2 linked regions of the Hoeflea algicola genome follow. The protein of the gene in region 2 interacts with the protein of the main gene of each other region in a pairwise test. Links are inferred from orthologs where the notes say so. Each region holds a gene or a part of one and is shown on either strand. Other genes may lie near its edges. The genes, in order: OEG84_RS04425 and OEG84_RS03305.

Region 1 (3,124 bases), 230 kb from region 2 along the record:
CAAGCGCTTCACGCAGCGAACCGGCAACGGTCGGGATCTTCTTGAGTTCCTTGGCAGGCAGATCGTAAAGGTCCTTGTCCATAGCCTTGCCCGGATGGATCTTGTTCTTGATACCGTCGAGGCCGGCCATCAGCATGGCTGCGAAACACAGATACGGGTTTGCAGTCGGATCGCTGAAGCGGACTTCAACGCGCTTGGACTTCGGCGATGAGCCGAACGGAATACGGCAGGATGCCGAACGGTTGCGTGCCGAATAGGCCAGCAGCACCGGAGCTTCATAACCCGGAACCAGACGCTTGTAGGAGTTGGTCGAAGGGTTGGCAAAGGCGTTGATGGCCTTGGCGTGTTTGATGATACCGCCGATGTAGAACAGGCAGGTTTCCGACAGGCCGGCATATTCGTCGCCGGCAAAGGTCGGCTTGCCACCCTTCCAGATCGACTGGTGCACATGCATTCCCGAACCGTTGTCGCCGAAGACGGGCTTGGGCATGAAGGTCGCGGTCTTGCCATAGGCGTTGGCGACCTGGTGGACACCATACTTGTAGATCTGGGTCTTGTCGGCCATGCGGGTTAGGGTGTCGAATACCAGACACAATTCATGTTGGGCCGACGCCACTTCGTGGTGGTGCTTTTCAACCGTCAAGCCCATTTCGGCGAGAACAGTGAGCATTTCCGAACGCATGTCCTGGCAGCTGTCGATCGGAGGCAGCGGGAAATAGCCGCCCTTCATGCGCGGACGGTGACCCATGTTGCCGGTTTCGTAGTCGGTGTCGTCGTTGGACGGCAGTTCGGTCGAATCGAGCTTGAAGCCCGTGTTGTAGGGGTCGGCCTTGTACTTCACATCGTCAAAGATGAAGAACTCGGGCTCGGGGCCGATGAACACGGTGTCGCCGATGCCGGAAGCCTGAAGATAGGCTTCGGCCTTCTTGGCGGTTGTGCGCGGGTCACGGCTGTAGGCTTCGCCGGTGATCGGGTCGAGGATGTCGCAGAAAATCGCCATGGTCGACTGCGCGAAGAACGGATCCATATGCGCAGTCGTTGTGTCGGGCATCAGCACCATGTCGGACTCGTTGATGGCCTTCCAGCCGGCAATCGAGGAACCGTCGAACATGACGCCATCGGCGAACATATCTTCGTCAACGCAGGAGACGTCCATGGTCACGTGCTGCATCTTGCCCTTGGGGTCGGTGAAGCGCAGATCGACGAACTTGACGTCGTTGTCTTTGATCTGCTTCAGAATTTCATTCGCTGTCGTCATGTTCGATATTCCCTGTTGGTACTGACGATAGGTGCGCGGCCTAACAGCGCCGGGCACGTTGATCGGGGGTTATTAGATGGCGTCGTTGCCGGTTTCACCGGTACGAATGCGGATGACTTCCTCGACATTGGAGACGAAGATCTTGCCATCGCCGATGCGGCCGGTCTGGGCGGCGTTGCGAATGGCGTCGATTGCGGCTTCGGCCGTTTCATCGGCGAGCACGATCTCGACCTTCACCTTGGGCAGGAAATCCACGACATATTCCGCGCCGCGGTAGAGCTCGGTGTGGCCCTTCTGGCGACCGAAACCCTTGGCCTCGGTAACGGTAATGCCCTGCAGGCCGACTTCCTGAAGGGCTTCCTTCACTTCGTCGAGCTTGAACGGCTTGATGATCGCTTCGATCTTTTTCATGAGAACCAATTCTCCGCATTTTTTCTGTGAAAGAGGGCGCCGACGCATGCACCAAAACCCACTCGCGAACATAAAAGCACACGGCGTGCCAATTCGGCGAAAATTCACGAGAACCGAGCAAATATTTTCTTTTGACCGAAAAAGGGACTGCGAAATCCGGCAAAACCGCCAGACTTCCTCCGGGGAAGGCCAATCCGCATTCGATTTCGTTTGTTTGTTCGGCGGGAAATGGTTCGGCGTGGCAGTCGTTGATGATTTTTTGTGCATCAACGCATGCCTAAATTCACGCCATAGTGCCTAAATAATGCTCAGTAGTCGGGCCTGGGGCAATAGAGCTGATCGTCTCCGTGCGGGCTATCGTCGGTGTCTTGACCGCGGTGCCCGGCGGTGCGACGAAAGCTGATGGCGATCAATGCGATACTGCTGGTGAACCCTTCAACTATGGGCAAGATTGACGCCGCGGCGATTGCCAGCGGAATTGGCGGCTATGGGCTGATGCAAGCTGCGGGCGCGCATGTTGCCGCCTGCGTGCTCAGGTACTACCCGGCCATGGTCCGGGCGATCATCTTCTGCGGACCTGGTAATAATGGCGGCGACGGTCATGTGGCAGCGCGCCTGCTTGCCGAGAGTGGCGTTGATGTTTGCCGCTACGGTGTTGAACCGCGACCGGGCGGTGATGCGGCACGGGCTCATGCCGATTGCCCGGGCAAGATCCTGCCTCTCGCCGACTGGTGTCCTGAACCTGGCGATGTGATTGTCGACGCGCTGTTTGGCGCTGGCCTCGACCGGCCAGTAAATGACGAGGTCGCCGCACTGATCGAGCGCGCGAAGGCAGCAGAGACACCGGTGGTCGCCGTTGATTTGCCGTCGGGCCTGTCGGGGCGAACCGGGCAACCGACTGGCGCCTGTTTTCAGGCATGCCATACCGTAACCTTTGCTGCGCTCAAACCTGGCCATCTGCTAATGCCGGGCAGGGCGCTGTGCGGCGAGATGCATCTGTGCGATATCGGCATTCCGGCGCGGCTGATTACCGGTGATGACCCGATCTCCTGCAACCACGCGGGGCTTTATAACGACTACCTTCCGGCAGCAGATCCGGCGCAGCATAAGTATAAACGGGGACACTTGGTGGTGTTTTCCGGCCGGTTGATCTCGGGGGGCGCGGCACGGCTTGCGGCCTCTGCCGGATTGCATGCAGGCGCCGGGTTGGTGACGCTGGCGACGCCGCCCGGTGCGGTGATGGTTCAGGCCACGCACCTGACGGCGGTGATGCAACGGTCGGTTAAATCGGCAGATGATCTCGATCAATGGCTTGAAGATCCGCGGCTTGCGGCCTTCGTGCTGGGGCCTGGATTTGGCGATCTCGACAAGGCCCGCGATTTTGTCACGCCGCTCGGCGGCGCCAACCGCCCGGTGGTGCTCGACGCCGACGGGCTGAGCGCTTTTGCAGGCGAT
Region 2 (3,323 bases):
CTTGGCGTCCAGACCTTCCTGCTCGGCATGGCGCACGAAGTGGCGCACAAGATCCGGCACGTCCTCGGCACGGTCGCGCAAGGCCGGCAATCGCAACGGCACCACGTTGAGCCGGTAAAACAGATCTTCGCGAAACAAGCCCTGATTGATCAGGATCTTGAGATCCTTGTTGGTCGCGGCAACGATTCGCACATCAGTCTTGATCGGCGTACGACCGCCCACGGTGGTGTATTCGCCCTGTTGGAGCACCCGGAGCAAGCGGGTCTGGGCGTCCATCGGCATGTCGCCAATCTCGTCGAGAAAAAGGGTCCCGCCTTCGGCCTGCTCAAACCTGCCGGTCGAGCGGCTCTGGGCGCCGGTAAACGCGCCCTTTTCGTGGCCAAACAATTCCGATTCAATCAGATCTCGCGGGATCGCCGCCATATTGATGGCGACGAACGGGCCGTTGCGGCGCTTGCCGTAATCATGCAGCGCACGGGCAACCAGTTCCTTGCCGGTTCCGGATTCACCGGTGATCATCAGCGTCAGATCGGTTTGCATCAACCGGGCCAGCACCCGGTAGATGTCCTGCATCGCGGTTGACCGCCCCACCAGTGGCATGCCTTCGGTGCTTTCCTCAGGCTGGATTGTCAGCTTGCGTGGCTCTGAGAGGGCGCGACCGATGGTGCCGATCATCTCAGTGAGATCGAACGGCTTGGGCAGGTAATCATAGGCGCCGCATTCAGATGCCTTGATGGCCGTCATGAAGGTGTTCTGGGCGCTCATCACCAGCACCGGGAGATCGGGCCGGGCGCGGCGGATCCGGGGCAGCAGATCAAAGGCATTTTCATCGGGCATTACCACATCGGTGATGACCAGATCGCCCTCGCCTGCGGAAATCCAGCGCCAGAGAGTTGCCGCGTTGGAAGTAATGCGAACTTCGTAACCGGCCCTGCTCAGCGCCTGGTTCAGCACTGTGCGGATGGCAGCGTCGTCATCGGCGACGAGTATGGTTGCCTTGCTCATGAGCTTAGTCCTTCTCGCCAAGCGGCGCACTGTTCTTGTCTGACGTCGGTTCGATTGGCCGACCGTCGGGCGACGCGGGCATCAGAATCCGGAATGTGGTCTTTCGGGCCTGGCTGTCGCATTCGACAATGCCGCCATGACCGCCGACGATCTTGGCGACCAGCGCCAGGCCAAGACCGGACCCGTTGGTTTTGGTGGTGACGAACGGATCGAACAGATGCGGCAGCAGATCGGCTGGCACGCCGGGCCCATTATCCTGCACGCAGAATTCCAGTGGCAGCGAAACCTTGTCGCGGCTACCAGCGACGGAGAGCTTGATGCCGGGACGATAAGCTGTGGTCAGCACGATTTCGCCGTCGGGGTTGTCTCCGACAGCCTCAGCGGCATTCTTGACCAGGTTAAGGAACACCTGCACCAGTTGATCGCGGTTGGCGTAGACCGGCGGCAGCGAGGGGTCATACAATTCGGTAAAGCGGATATTCCGGCCAAAACCGGCCTTGGCCAGCGCCTTGACGCGATCGAGCACCGAATGGATGTTGACCGGCGTGCGGTCGACCGGTCGCTCGTCGGAAAAGATCTCCATCCGGTCGACCAGCGAGACAATGCGATCGGTTTCATCGCGAATCAGTCGCGCCAGCGAGCGGTCTTCCTCACCTACGGTCATTTCCAACAGTTGCGCCGCCCCGCGAATGCCCGACAACGGGTTCTTGATTTCATGGGCCAGCATTGAGGCGAGCCCGGTTACCGAGCGGGCAGCGGCACGGTGGGTCAACTGCCGGTCGATCTTGTCGGCCATTGAGCGTTCTTGAAAGAAAACAACGACATTGCCGGGCACACCGGCAACAGGGGCGACATAGAGATCGACCAGCTTGTCATTGCCAAGCCGCGGCGAACTCAGATCAACCCGGTATTCGTTGACGGCGGCGCGGCGCGCGCGGACCTGCTCGATCAGTTCAAGCAGCGGACTGCCAAACGGAATGAAGGTTTCGAGCCTGTGCCGGGCGAGATGCGTGGCGCTTGCTGCGAAGAAGGCTTCGGCCTCCCAGTTGGCAAAACACACCAGTCCTGCCGCATCCACCATGATCACCGGGTGCTGGATCGTGTTGAGCACCATGCTGGCGATGTCGGGGGCGCTATCGGGCGCGGCCTGATCCCCCGGGAAACCACTCATGCTGCCGTCTCCAGATCTGTGGCGCCAGCGCCCGCTTCAAGGGCTTCGAAAAACAATGGCAACACCTCGGCGGCACTTCGCGAGGACATCATCGCGCTTTTCAATTTCGCGGGTGCCGATGGCGCGAGGGTGTCGAGATACCAGCCAATATGCTTGCGGGCATGACGGACACCGACGTCTTCGCCGTAATGGTCGATCATCATCGTGTAATGCTCCAGGGCGATGGCGTTGCGTTCCGGGCCCGGTTTCGGGGCGTGGGTCGATCCGGCCAGAATGCCGCAAATCCAGGGCTGGCCACGCGAGGCGCGCCCGATCATCACCGCATCGGCGCCCGAGCGACGCAGGCATTCGTCGATATCGGCCCGCGAATTGACATCGCCATTGGCGACCAGCGGCACCCTGACCGCATCGCGGATGCTGGCGATCGCGTCCCAGTCAGCCACGCCCTCGTAAAATTGCATGCGGGTGCGCCCGTGAATGGTGATCATCTGAACGCCGGCTGCTTCGGCCCGTGCGGCGATTGCTGGCGCATTGAGGTTTTCATGGTCCCAGCCGAGCCGCATTTTCAGCGTCACCGGCACCGACACGGCGTTGACCGTGGCCTCGATCAGGCTGAGCGCGTGATCGGGATCGCGCATCAGCGCCGACCCGGAATAACCACCGGTGACCTTCTTGGCCGGACAGCCCATGTTGATGTCGATCATCGCCGCGCCTTCGGCCTCGGCAATGCGCGCAGCTTCCGCCATCCAGTCGGCTTCGCGCCCGGCGAGTTGCACCACGTGCGGGTCAATTCCGTCACCGCGCAGCCGGACCCGTGATTCGCGCCGCTCAGTGACCAGTTCGCGGCTTGCCACCATTTCGGTAATGACCAGGCCTGCGCCATAGCGCCATGCCAGTTGCCGAAACGGTAAATCGGAAATACCCGATAGCGGTGCCAGGAATACCCGGTTCCGTGCTGTCACCGGCCCAATCGTCAAAGGCAGGTCAATTCTGTCGCTGCTGATTTGCATGTGTTTCAGGCATCTCTCTTTGCTGCTTCTTTTTTAGACATGCATGATGACATTGCCAAGGCGAAATCGCTGTGCCACCAAGAAAAATTCAAAAGAGCTTTTTCTCGCTGCCAGAGCCCCTACACCCGCAGCAACAA

What was found.
Region 1: the proteins of OEG84_RS03305 (region 2) and OEG84_RS04425 interact in binary tests that used the Escherichia coli proteins (3 or more experiments, as listed by UniProt). The link is inferred for Hoeflea algicola from one-to-one orthologs.

What each region holds. Positions count from the first base shown.
Region 1 is NZ_JAOVZR010000001.1:881,333-884,456, reverse strand. The notes cover bases 1-2,800. They hold OEG84_RS04425 (P-II family nitrogen regulator), read right to left. Parts: upstream 1,670-2,800; coding sequence 1,331-1,669; downstream 1-1,330. Other genes in these bases: OEG84_RS04420 (NAD(P)H-hydrate dehydratase), read left to right, coding at 2,072-2,800; glnA (type I glutamate--ammonia ligase), read right to left, coding at 1-1,258. In the rest of the region: more of OEG84_RS04420, read left to right, coding at 2,801-3,124. UniProt on the Escherichia coli protein: P-II indirectly controls the transcription of the glutamine synthetase gene (glnA). P-II prevents NR-II-catalyzed conversion of NR-I to NR-I-phosphate, the transcriptional activator of GlnA. When P-II is uridylylated to P-II-UMP, these events are reversed.
Region 2 is NZ_JAOVZR010000001.1:650,235-653,557, reverse strand. The notes cover bases 94-3,092. They hold OEG84_RS03305 (two-component system sensor histidine kinase NtrB), read right to left. Parts: upstream 2,177-3,092; coding sequence 1,010-2,176; downstream 94-1,009. Other genes in these bases: dusB (tRNA dihydrouridine synthase DusB), read right to left, coding at 2,173-3,092; ntrC (nitrogen regulation protein NR(I)), read right to left, coding at 94-1,005. Also shown: more of ntrC, read right to left, coding at 1-93; more of dusB, read right to left, coding at 3,093-3,186.